Regions from separate parts of the Anaerobutyricum soehngenii genome, predicted to be linked through region 3. Evidence: a T-box and tRNA genes for the amino acid it is inferred to sense, from the RefSeq annotation. Region 3 holds a T-box; the other regions hold tRNA genes.
The links. A T-box is a leader RNA that pairs with one kind of tRNA and senses whether it is charged. The one in region 3 lies ahead of thrS (threonine--tRNA ligase), so its partner is inferred to be a tRNA-Thr.
Positions count from the first base shown of each region.

Region 1: it encodes a tRNA-Thr, which carries the amino acid that the T-box ahead of thrS (threonine--tRNA ligase) is inferred to sense. The anticodon was not compared.
Region 2: it encodes a tRNA-Thr, which carries the amino acid that the T-box ahead of thrS (threonine--tRNA ligase) is inferred to sense. The anticodon was not compared.

Region 1 covers NZ_VULP01000001.1:226,651-230,916, reverse strand. Annotated here, with positions in the region: gene FYJ25_RS01015 (hypothetical protein) at 1-79, opposite strand, end outside; gene FYJ25_RS01010 (helix-turn-helix domain-containing protein) at 145-342, opposite strand; gene FYJ25_RS01005 (ketopantoate reductase family protein) at 435-1,403, opposite strand; tRNA gene FYJ25_RS01000 (tRNA-Thr) at 2,258-2,330, shown strand; gene FYJ25_RS00995 (EutP/PduV family microcompartment system protein) at 2,660-3,190, opposite strand; gene FYJ25_RS00990 (phosphatase PAP2 family protein) at 3,259-3,942, opposite strand; gene FYJ25_RS00985 (putative ABC transporter permease) at 4,135-4,266, opposite strand, start outside.
Region 2 covers NZ_VULP01000026.1:25,944-30,209, reverse strand. Annotated here, with positions in the region: gene FYJ25_RS11180 (BglG family transcription antiterminator) at 1-1,461, shown strand, start outside; tRNA gene FYJ25_RS11175 (tRNA-Thr) at 1,626-1,698, opposite strand; gene FYJ25_RS11170 (cell wall hydrolase) at 1,974-2,642, shown strand; gene FYJ25_RS11165 (glutamine--tRNA ligase/YqeY domain fusion protein) at 2,725-4,266, shown strand, end outside.
Region 3 covers NZ_VULP01000005.1:75,446-79,711, reverse strand. Annotated here, with positions in the region: gene FYJ25_RS04205 (NAD(P)/FAD-dependent oxidoreductase) at 395-1,639, shown strand; T-box leader at 1,686-1,940, shown strand; gene thrS (threonine--tRNA ligase) at 2,084-3,853, shown strand; gene FYJ25_RS04195 (sensor domain-containing diguanylate cyclase) at 4,064-4,266, shown strand, end outside.

The DNA.
Region 1 (4,266 bases), on a different contig from region 3:
TCCCTTTGAATATGATGTCATGAATAAATACCGTTTTCTTTCCATCTATATCCTCGATTACATTTACTTTTCTTTCCACGTCTACCTCCTTCTGCTTTACTTAAATATACGCATTGCGTTAATTAAGCGGTAAAAAAATAAGTCTTACGACTTATCTTTTTTCACCATTCCCTCCATCTTTGCTCGATATTTAATCAAACGTAACAGATAGTCTGGCAATTGGCGTTTTTCTGCTTCCCAGTCCTGAACCGTACGATATGGTATTCCATAGTAATCACTGAATTCTCTGCGGTTCATTCCCATTTTTTCTCGCAGTTCTTTTATTTCTCTTCCTCTACCCACAACCTCTCTCCATTCAATCACAAAACGCATTGCGTTAATTAATGATACTGTATATATTCCAATCTGTCAACTAAGCTATGTCATTTTCTATACTACTTCACCCCCATCTCCCGAAACTTTTCTGCCGCTCTCTCATACGCTGGCACTTCTACCCCATACTTTTTGGCCATCCGTACAACCTCATATACCAGCCCATCAATCTCCGACTGTTTTCCTTCCATAACATCTCTTTGCATAGATGTCGTTGCTTCTTCCGGCAAATTAGAAAGGATCTTTAAGTTACGTTCTACAAGGTCTTCTTCGAAAGTAATTCCCATTGCGTTAGCTAGTGTAACAATTTCTCGAATTAATGTCTTAAAAAGTTCCCTGGCTTCTCCCTCTCGTTGGAAATCTCCTGCAACAGCATGCAAGTAAAGTCCTGCGGTTCCGATTGGAGACACATAGGAAAACTTAGTCAATGCATCTCGTTTTATATTATCTGACAAAATTCCATCAATTCCACTATCTTTAAAATCTTGTGCAATCTTTTTCAATAATCTTTCTGCTTTATATTCACCATCTGACTGTCCATTTAATTTCTTCAAATCTTCCTTTTCCCTTACACCGAAAAATACTCTTAATATTTCTCCATGCTGCAATAATACTCCTGCCTGTTTAATATTAGCAGAAACGTAGATACATCCATCCGTCACAAGAACCTTTGGAAGTTTCTCTTGAAGATACGCACCTGTTCCATAAACATTTAATACCGGAACAACTATCGTATTTTCATGGGAAATGCTTTGAATAAATGGAATGCAGGAATCGAGAGAATATTTTTTAACACAGACGAGAATTACATCTGCTTTTTCTCCTTTTGCCTCATAAGATTCCATACTTTCTGCACCGACAGGTATGGTTTCTGTTTCGTTTGTCCACATTTTTTGGACAGAAAGTCCCTGCTTTTGCATAGCTTCTAAATGTGCATTTCTTGCGATAAGTGTCACGTCTTTTCCTGCCTTTGTCATGTAGAATCCAAGTATTCCTCCTGTTCCACCTGCTCCGATGATTATGTATTTCATAACTCGTCCTTCTTTCTTAAAATAAAATATACTATCCTCTATAATACACTATTTTACTATTTGATTCATTAGGGAAACAGACGAAAATAAAAAGAATAGACTATCGAAACTGTAAAGATATCACTGCGTAGAAAATGCCTGTTCGGCATTTTTACTTGCTCTCACATTACATTTGCGATAGTCTATTCTTTTTATTTTCTGCTTGTTGGCTCCAGAAGGAATGAATACAATAGTTTTTGGCGGAGAGAAGGGGGAGTGGTCAGAAATCTACTGCTTGTTCGGAAGATATCTCTGTCATGGAATTTTATTTACCTGTTCTCACATTTCATTTACTATGGTCTATTATTTTTATTTTCTGTGTGTTGGTATCACATGGAATGAATGTAATAGTCTTTGAAAAAGAGATGGGGAAGGGGTCAGAAGGTTATGACTTATTCTGATACTATCTCCGCGATGCTGTCAATGCTGATAAGATAATATTGTCAGCTATCATTGTATACGATAAATTCACTACTATATTGTGGCAATATATCATTTTTCTCTTCTGGATGGTATACCTTTCGAGCAAGCAGTAGTCTTCTGACCTCTCTCCTTATCCCTTACAAAAACCATTACATTCATTCCTTCTGGAGCCAACACACAGAAAAAAGAAATAATACCATATCCCAGATGCGGCTTCGGAGCGTGTTTATGATGCAGATGAGCATTTTAAACACAGCGACTACAGAGCAGATGGGATATGGTATTATTTCTTTTTTCGTCTGTTTCCCCTAAGAAATCAAATAGTAAATTAATATTTTTTTATTGCTTTTTTTCTAAAAGTATAGTAAAATGATTAGGTCAGTTTTTGACAAGCTTCCTTGGCTCAGTTGGTAGAGCGACGCATTCGTAATGCGTAGGTCGCCGGTTCAAGTCCGGCAGGGAGCTTTTTTTATTTTCCAGAAACTTTTCCTGGAATTTTTTTACAAACTATAATTAAAATAAGAATTATAATCAAAATAAGAAAACCAGAAGCTTTAATTAAAATTCATAAAAAAAGCAATCTATGCGTTATAAAGCACATGAATATGAGTTTTTTAATTCGCCCAAAAACAGAAAAACAGAAAAGCAGAAATTTACTATAAAAGAAAATGTGATGTCGGAGCCAGTAAAAATGCCGATCAGGCATTTTCTGCGCCGCGACTATCTTCACATTTTCTTTTATAGTAAATTTCTGCTTTTTGTATGTTTTTGTTTGTTTATAAATCATACATAAATTATACGATTACGCCGTTAAGATTAAGCTGTTGATCGCTTTCTCCTTTTCCATAGCCAAGATGGTCGTACTGTGCCTTGACTTCTTCCCATGGAAGCTTATCATGTTCCTCTTTCAGATAGGAAATTATATCTGCGATACCTTCGCCTGTAAATGAGCTTGTCATAAAGATTTTCTTACAACCGGCAAGTCTTAGCCAGTCAGCGGCCTGCTCTGGGTTCGCTGCCCAATGGTCACACTTCGTTACGATTCCAACTACTTCTCTATTAGATTGCGCTGTTACGTTTGGCGGATATAGGGAAAACGGTTCTGTTGCGCTGATCAAAAGACCTACTACGTCTGCTTCTGCACTATATACAGCGAGGGAACCGGCAAGTTCCTTTGTTTCGGCATATTCACCCGGTGTGTCTATAATCACATCATAGTGATTAATATACTGTGTTTTATGATAAACAATCTTCTTGCCTTTCATCGCCTGTGTGAGTGTTGTTTTCCCCGCCTCACTTCTTCCAATAAATATTATCTTTCGCATGTCTACACTTCCTCATCTGCAACATTTTGTTATATCTATTCTATCACATCAACCAATGCAGGAAAAGGTCAAAATTTGGAGAATTCTTTGCGTTTTCTGCGAAATTTTAGTTCTTCTAATCCTTCTTTTATCTTTTCTGTTCTTTCATTATAAATAATATCATAACTTACATAAGATAAAATCAATGCAGTAAGTACATCCACAACGGAATGCTGTTTTAAAAACATGGTGGACAGGATAATAGAAGTAGTCATAAAAAAGGCCGCTCCTCTTATCACTTTCTTTTCTTTCAGATACGGACTGTTTTTTACGGCAAAATACACCGCCATCGAGTTAAACACATGAATGCTCGGAAGTACATTTGTCGGCGTATCCATCGAGTAGATCTTTCTGGTAAGCTGTATAAAGATATTGTCTCTTGTAAATGTGTCTGGCCGAAGTTCTAAGCCATTCGGATATACATAAGAAACAATAATAAATATCGTCATTCCAATCATGCCAAAATACATTAACTTACAAAAGGATTCCTTTTCCTGGAAGAAAAAGTAAATACCTGCTATTGCAATATACGCAAACCATAAAAGATACGGTATGATAAATACTTCTATAAAGGGAATATACCGATCAATCGCACAGTCAATAATATGTAATTGATCCGGCACTCTTTTTTCTAAATAGGAAAATGCCGCTAAATAAAACGGAAAGTATAGCAGGAGTAAACCATGCTTATAATTCTTTAATTTTTCTGTCATAATATCACCTTTTTGCCCGATTGCTATATATTCAGGAATGTCCTGACATTTTTGCTGCGAGATGCGCGTCATGATGTATAAACTGTATAAATAATACAGATGCCTGCACAATTTATTATCTTAAAAATGTAACGCAACTTTCTTAATAAGTCAATGTATTTTCCCACTCTTCACAATATCTTAAAAAAATTGTTATTTTTTCCCTTTTCTTTTTTCTTCAAAATCCGCTAAGTATCCTTTTAACTGATTAAAGGCATCCGTATACTTTGGAGAGACCATAGTAGGATTTCCTTTAATAAGCATTCGGACATTGCCGGTTCCCTT
Region 2 (4,266 bases), on a different contig from region 3:
GGATTAGCTCTTGCCGGTTCGGAACTTAATATTCGAAAGTTTGTTATGGAGAATCTTTTTGACTCTATTTATCAGAATTATCCCCAGGATGAATTGATGCTAAAAGGGATCAGAGAAGCGCTGGCTGAACAGAATTTTGAAGAATCAACACAGAAAATGTTTGAGAACTATATGACATTAATGTTTGATCGTTTTCTTACGGGACATATCATTACCCGTATGCCGGAAAAGTATTATAATTTAGTATCAAGAAACAGTTTTTCATTTGTGAATCAGTTAATTGATAATCTTTCAAAAGAATTTTACATTGAAATTCCAATAGAAGAAAAAATATTTGTTTTTTTGCCGATCATTGGTATGCGTACACCTGCAGACAGTAAAAATATGTACAGCATAGAACTCGATGAGAAGATTCATCCATTACTGAAAAAGATTGTAGAGGGGATTCGTCTGGAATTAAATATTTCAATTGATCCTCATGAATTTGCAGAGAAGTTTATGTATCATATTATGTTTATGATAAACAGGCTTCGTTATAATGTACACATTGATAATCCGATGTTTGAAGACATTCATTACAAATATCCGCTTGCATTTAAAATGGCAGAAATAGCGGCGAGAGTAATCGGTGAGGAAGCGGAAGTTGCAGTGACACAGGCAGAACTTGGGTATCTGGCAGCTTATTTTGGGGTGTTCCTTGAAGTAAATACTTTGAATCAAAAGCAGCAAAAGATTGCAGTGATCAGCGATAAGGGAAGAGTTACAGCACAGTTATTTGCTGTGCAGATTCGTAAAGTAGTTGACAGCAGCAGTCAGCTTGATATACTGGCACCGTCTGAAGCAGTCAGTGATATTCTTGATCAGTATGATATTGTAATCTGTACAACGGAGCACATGATAGAATGTGAATGTCCGGTTATTTATATTCATGAGATTTTTGATGAGAATGAACTGAAAAACAAGCTTCGCCAGGCGAAGTTTTGTAAAGGAACAGATGCGGTGATTCTTGATGATAATTGGTATGTAATGGCTAATATTTTAAAAGAAGATACCTTTTTTAATCTTTCAGAACAAAAAGATTATATTTCCGCTTTAGACCAGATGATGGATACTCTTTGTCAAAATGGATATGTTGATGAAGACTTCAAAGAACGGGTATGGGAAAAAGAATCGAAATCCAGTATGATCATTGACAATATTGCGATTCCTCATGCTGTACAAAAGGCAGGAGATGCCATTGTGTTATCTGTGGGAGTATTTCGTGAGCCGATGCCATATAAAAATGACAATATTCAAGTTGTGTTTTTGCTGGCGCTCCCGGAAGAAATTCGAGATGAAAATCTTTTGATCTGTGTCTATGATGAGATTATGTCACTTGTAAAAAATGATGAGCTCATTGAAAAAATTACGCATTCAGGGAATTATATTGATTTTATGAAGGTATTATATAAGAGAAATTAATTGTCTGCTTAAGAGAATGTTGCAAAAACAGCCATGTACTATAACAAGGATTCCCTAATAGTACATGGTATATCTCATTTCACATTTGGTATATATAATGAAAAAGAGAATTATCCAATAATATTCATTGGATAACTCTCTTTTTCTTTTTCAGCATAGATATAAGCTGATGACGAGACTTGAACTCGAGACCTCCGCCTTACCAAGGCGACGCTCTACCGACTGAGCTACATCAGCAATTCAGATATACAAACCTGACAAAAAGGATTTTATCATGCCCTATTCGGTTTGTCAACGGAATTTTATTAAATTTTTAAAAAATATGTACTATTGGCACAATATGATGATACCAGGGTCAAAAGGTTAAAATACGGAGTAATTCGTGACATCAAATCAGGGAAAAAATACCTTTTATGATACCAAGGTCAAAAAATCAAAAATGCATATTTTTTGTCTTCTTGTCATATATTATTAGAAATCGCGATAGCGAAATAATAAGACAGGAGAAAAATATGAATAGAAAAAAACATGGGAATTACAGGCATATTTTACTGGTGTTAGTGTTGTGGCTTTTTTGGTTTCAGAATGTCAGTGCATCACAGATGCTTTTTCCATTTGTAGCGGACGACTGGATTTCTTTTGAAGGGCGTACTTTTTTACAGCTTCAGCAAGAGAAAAAACAGACAGAAATAAAAAAGCAGAGGAATCATAAAAAAAGTAATGAGAAAAGTAATAAAATAAGTAATAAGAAAAAAGTAAAAGAGACGATGGCGGTTCCGGTAAAATATGATAATGAAATCAGTGCCGGTGACCGCCAGATTCTTTATAAAGTGGTTTCTATGGAATGTGATACAGGGTACGAAGGTTCGTTAGCGGTGATTAGCTGTATGTTAAATCGTTTAGAATCTGACAAATATCCGGATGATTTAATGGATGTAGTGAGGGAAAAGGCACAATTTAGTGCATATTATGACAAAAAAACTGAGACATATCCATATATAGACAGAAAGCCATCTCAGGAATGTATACAGGCGGTAGACGATGCGCTTGCCGGCAAAAAAAGAAATCTGCCTTCTTATATCATGTATTTTCGTGCTTCTTCGTATAAAAAGCTGAAAGGTTATAAGAAATATGGGCAGATTGGAGACAATACTTACTTCTATAAAGAAGAAGACCGTTGATTTTCACTTGTACAGGAAAAATAAGTATGATATGATAGAACGCAGTTAAAGGGAATCGAAGCCTTTATAGAATTACAGGAGGATGAGAATGGAAGAAAAAGAAAAAGTATCGAAAAATTTTATAGAGATGGCGATTGATAAAGATTTAGAAGAGGGTGTGTATGATCATGTCATGACCAGATTCCCTCCGGAACCAAACGGATATCTTCATATCGGACATGCAAAGTCTATTTTATTAAACTATGGGCTGGCACAGAAGTATCATGGCAAGTTTAATCTGCGTTTTGATGATACGAATCCTACAAAAGAAAGAATGGAATTCGTAGAATCTATTAAGAAAGATGTGCAGTGGTTAGGGGCAGATTATGAAGACAGACTGTTTTTTGCATCCAACTACTTTGATCAGATGTATGAGGCAGCCGTTTCTTTGATTAAGAAAGGAAAAGCATATGTCTGTGATCTGTCCGCAGAAGAAATTCGTGAATACAGAGGAACATTAAAAGAACCTGGGAAAGAAAGCCCATATCGTAACCGTTCTGTAGAAGAGAATCTTGAACTTTTTGAAAAGATGAAGAATGGTGAATTTGCAGATGGAGAGAAAGTACTTCGAGCAAAGATTGATATGGCTGCCGGTAATATTAACATGAGAGATCCGATTCTCTACCGCGTTGCACATATGACACATCATAATACAGGAGATAAATGGTGTATTTATCCAATGTATGATTTTGCACATCCAATTGAAGATGCAATCGAGGGTGTAACACATTCTATCTGTACGCTGGAATTTGAAGACCACAGACCTCTTTACGACTGGGTTGTAAAAGAAGTTGGTTTCGAACAGCCTCCAAGACAGATTGAATTTGCAAAAATGTATTTGACCAATGTAATTACCGGAAAGCGCTACATTAAAAAGTTAGTAGAAGATGGTGTCGTAGATGGATGGGATGATCCACGTCTCGTATCCATCGCAGCTCTTAGAAGAAGAGGTTTTACCCCGGATGCTATCCGTACTTTTATTGAGCTTGCAGGTGTTTCTAAAGCACAGAGTTCTGTAGATTATGCGATGTTAGAATTCTGTATTCGTGATGATTTAAAACTTAAGAAGTCTCGTGTGATGGCAGTTCTTGATCCTGTAAAGGTTGTTATTACAAACTATCCGGAAGGACAGATTGAGTACCTGGATGTAGAGAATAATAAAGAGAATGAGGAGTTGGGAAGTCGTAAAGTTGCCTTTGGTCGTGAACTTTATATCGAAAGAGATGATTTTATGATTGACCCTCCAAAGAAATATTTCCGTATGTATCCGGGAAATGAAGTTCGTCTTATGAATGCTTATTTTGTAAAATGTACAGATTACATTACAGATGAGAACGGCAAAGTGACAGAAATCCACTGTACGTATGATCCGGAAACAAAGAGCGGAAGCGGATTTACCGGACGTAAAGTAAAAGGAACGATTCACTGGGTATGTGCAGATGAATGTGTAGATGCAGAAGTTCGTTTATATGAGAACATTGTAGATGAAGAGAAAGGTGTTTACAATGAGGATGGAAGTCTTAATTTAAATCCAAATTCTCTGACGATTCTTCCGGAATGTAAGTTAGAAGCTGGTCTGAAAGAC
Region 3 (4,266 bases):
ATAAAATTTCTGCTTTTCTGCTAGCTGGCTCCAGATGGAACGGTATATGTACAAGGAAACAGTGAATATACAATAACCGTATCTTTTTATTCTATGAAAGCAGATATGTCCGGTGTGACAGAAAGTACAGCATGGAAGGATTATGAAGCAAGTAAGCCATCTGAATTATAGGATATTTCTTTGAATTTGGCATCATATAAAAAGTAAATTTTAAATTAAACGAATAATACACAGAACAAAATAAACTATATAAACAGTAATTATATTAAAAAAACAGTATGAAAAGAAGAAAAAGAATGTTTAAGAAAAATTAATAATATTCTTTTTCTTTTTAGTTATATAATAAAAATGTTAAAGATGGTATAATGGTTAATAATTTCAGGAGGATAGATCGATGTCAGATTCTATATGGAGGAGTATTGATACAGCAGAAAAATCTGATTATGGAAAGATGGAATGTATGGAGATGACCGATGTAGCGATTGTTGGCGGCGGTTTATGTGGTATACTATGTGCTTGGTTTTTAAAAGATTCAGGAGTAGACTGTATTCTTTTAGATAAAGATCGAATCGCTGAAGGAACAGGGAAAGATGCGATGGCACAGGTAACTTCTCAACATGGTCTGATCTATAGTAAGTTATTAGAACGAGATGGTGAGGAGAAGGCCAGGATGTATTTTCAGGCGAATGAACAGGCAATACAGAAGTATCGGGAACTTTCTGAACAGATTGATTGTGATTTTGAAGAAACGAGTTCTTATGTTTATTCTAAGAATGATAGAGAAAAGATTGAAAAAGAGATTGATGCAGTAGATCGAATTGGCGGGAAGGCAGATTTTTGTGAGACAACAGAATTGCCCTTTGATATATCAGGAGCAGTACGTTTTCCGGGACAGGCCAAGCTAAATCCGGTAAAATTGTTGAATGGTCTTGTAAAAGAACTGGAAAAGCATCAGAATATACATATATATGAAGGTGTAGAGATTGATGACTGGTTCAGGCATGTTATATGGTGTGGAATACACGTTACGGTAGCAGATCATATTATTTGCACAACACATATTCCATTTTATGAGAAGCTTGGCAAGTATAACAGAAAGCTGCATATGGAAGAGTCCTGTATTCTGGCACTGGGGAATGCACAGAAGATGAATGGGATGTATACAGATGAAGCGCAGGGAGGACTCTCTTTTCGAAGTTATGGGGATTTACTTTTAATGACAGGAGGAATGTACAAGCCAGAAAGTGACAGGGAGGCTCATGAATGGGAGAAACTAAGGGAGGCAGCAGCAATGTACTATCCTGAAGCAAAAGAGAAGGCGAGCTGGAAAGTACAGGATTGTTTCAGTTTAGATGGTATACCATATATCGGATCTTATGCTTCTGAAAGAAAAACACCGGGTCTGTATGTGGCAACAGGATTTAATGGTTGGGGAATGACTTCTGCGATGACTGCCGCCATGCTTTTAACGGAAATAATTTTGAAAGATAAGTTTGTAGAAGCGAAAGAGGCTGTCAATTATTCATGGAAAGAAGTGTTTTCTACAGAGCGAAAGATTTTACTTCCACAGTATTTTTCTAATATAAAGGATACGATTTCAGACAGATTTTCATTCAGACCTCAAAAGTATAAAAAATAAAACATTGACAAATATTTTTAATAGTGCTACCATACACTCGAAACAGCGAAAAGCGATGAAGGAAAAGAGTAATATATTAGAATTATACAGAGAGAGTAACGAGTGCTGAGAGTTATTTATGAGGAAATATATGAAAACCATTCCTGAGCTGCGATGCGAAAAGAAGTATTTTTTGAGATGGGTAAGACATTTTGGGATATTTCACAAGTGTTGCCGTATGCCCGCGTTAAGGGATAGGATTTAATCATAGAATCTGAAGTGAAATAATAAGGTGGAACCGTGTATTTACTGCACCCTTAGATTATAGTCATATTGTAATCTATGGGTGCTTTTTTAATTTACAGAAAATTACTCCTGACTTTGAAGGCTGATGTCTTAAAATGTCTGGAGCAAATAAAAAAGAAAGGTCCCAGTCAGATTCGTTCTTATTTTGGAGGTAATGAAATGAAAGTTCTGGAAAAAAATGGACAGGTAATCGAAGGTGATTTTGACAACAAAGAGGTAAAGGAAGCATTTTGGCATACAAGCGCTCATGTGCTGGCACAGGCAGTAAAGAGATTATATCCGGATACAAAGTGTGCGATCGGACCAGCAATTGACAACGGATTTTATTATGATTTTGACTTTTCTTTTTCATTTACAGAAGAGAATCTTGCGGCAATTGAAAAAGAGATGAAAAAGATTGTAAAACAGTCCCTTCCACTGGAAGTTTTTGAAGTGAAAAAAGAAGAAGCTCTTTCCTATATGAAAGAAAGACAGGAAGATTATAAGGTGGAGATGATCGAAGAACTTCCTGAAGATGAGACGATTACATTTTATAAGCAGGGAGATTATGAGGAATTTTGTGCGGGTCCTCACGTATCAAACACCTGTGTTATTAAAGCAATTAAGCTTCTTTCTACAGCAGGTGCATATTGGCGTGGTGATGAGAAAAATAAGATGCTTACAAGGATTTATGGAATTTCTTTTCCAAAAGCATCAGAATTGCAGGATTATCTGCATATGCTTGAGGAAGCGAAAAAGAGAGACCATAGAAAGCTTGGAAAAGAACTTGGCTTATTTACAATTATGGAGGAAGGTCCGGGATTTCCATTTTTCTTACCAAAGGGAATGGTATTGAAAAATACATTAATTGATTACTGGAGAAAGATTCATACAAGAGAAGAGTATCAGGAAATCTCTACACCAATTCTTTTAAACAGACAGCTTTGGGAGACATCCGGACACTGGGATCATTACCGGGAAAATATGTACACAACAGTAATTGACGACATGGATTTTGCTGTAAAACCAATGAACTGTCCAGGTGGAATGCTTGTTTATAAGATGGAGCCTCGTTCTTACAAAGAACTTCCACTTCGTCTTGGGGAACTTGGCCTTGTGCACCGTCACGAAAAGTCCGGACAGCTTCATGGACTGATGCGTGTAAGATGCTTTACACAGGACGATGCCCATATCTTTATGACAGAGGCGCAGATTGAAAATGAAATCCAGAAAGTCGTAAAATTGATTGATGAAGTATATAAGAAATTTGGATTTACTTATCATGTAGAATTATCCACTCGTCCAGATGATAGCATGGGAACAGAAGAAGAGTGGGAAGTAGCAACAAATGCATTGGAAAATGCAATCAAAGCCATGAATATTCCTTACGAAGTAAATGAGGGAGACGGCGCATTCTATGGTCCAAAACTTGACTTCCATTTACAGGATTCTATCGGAAGAACATGGCAGTGCGGAACAATCCAGCTTGACTTCCAGCTTCCACAGAGATTTGAGGCAGAATATATTGGAGCAGACGGAGAAAAACATCGTCCAATCATGATTCACCGTGTTGTATTTGGTTCTATTGAGCGATTTATCGGAATCTTAATTGAACATTATGCAGGAAAGTTCCCAACATGGTTGGCACCGGTACAGGCAAAAGTTCTTCCTGTATCCGACAAATTTGCAGAGTATGCTAAGAAAGTTTCTGCGGAGCTGAAGGCAAAAGGGGTTCGTGTTGAAATGGATGACAGGGATGAGAAACTTGGTTACAAGATCAGACAGGCACAGCTTCAGAAGGTACCATATATGCTGATCGTTGGAGAAAAAGAACAGAATGAAGGAACGGTATCTGTTCGAAAGAGAGATGTAGCAGATCAAAATGACAGTCCGGAATTAGGTGCAATGTCTGTAGAAGAATTTGCCGAGATCATCGAAAAAGAAATTTAAATAGAGCGAATAAACAGCAAAAAGAATTCCAGCTTATAATCTTTATTATAAGCTGGAATTTTTTTGTCTGTTTCCATTAATGAATTAAATTGAGAAGTTGTTAACAAATGTAAAAAACAAATGACAATGAGAAAGGATTATGGTATGATAAAAAATACAATAATAGTTTACATTGTACTATCATTAGAATTCTATAAGGAGGGGAACAGCATGGGGAAAAAAGGAATGGAGCAGAATGAAGTAAGAAAATATTTGCTGATTATAGGTACCTTTCTTATTTTTATGATAGGTTGTCTTTTGTTTTTTTTATCCTGGCTTCAGAAGGATGTGGAAATAAATAGTCAGAAGAATGTTGCTACGAATGTGGAAAGGCAAAGTTATCATTTAAACTCGATTATAGATATTCAATTTAG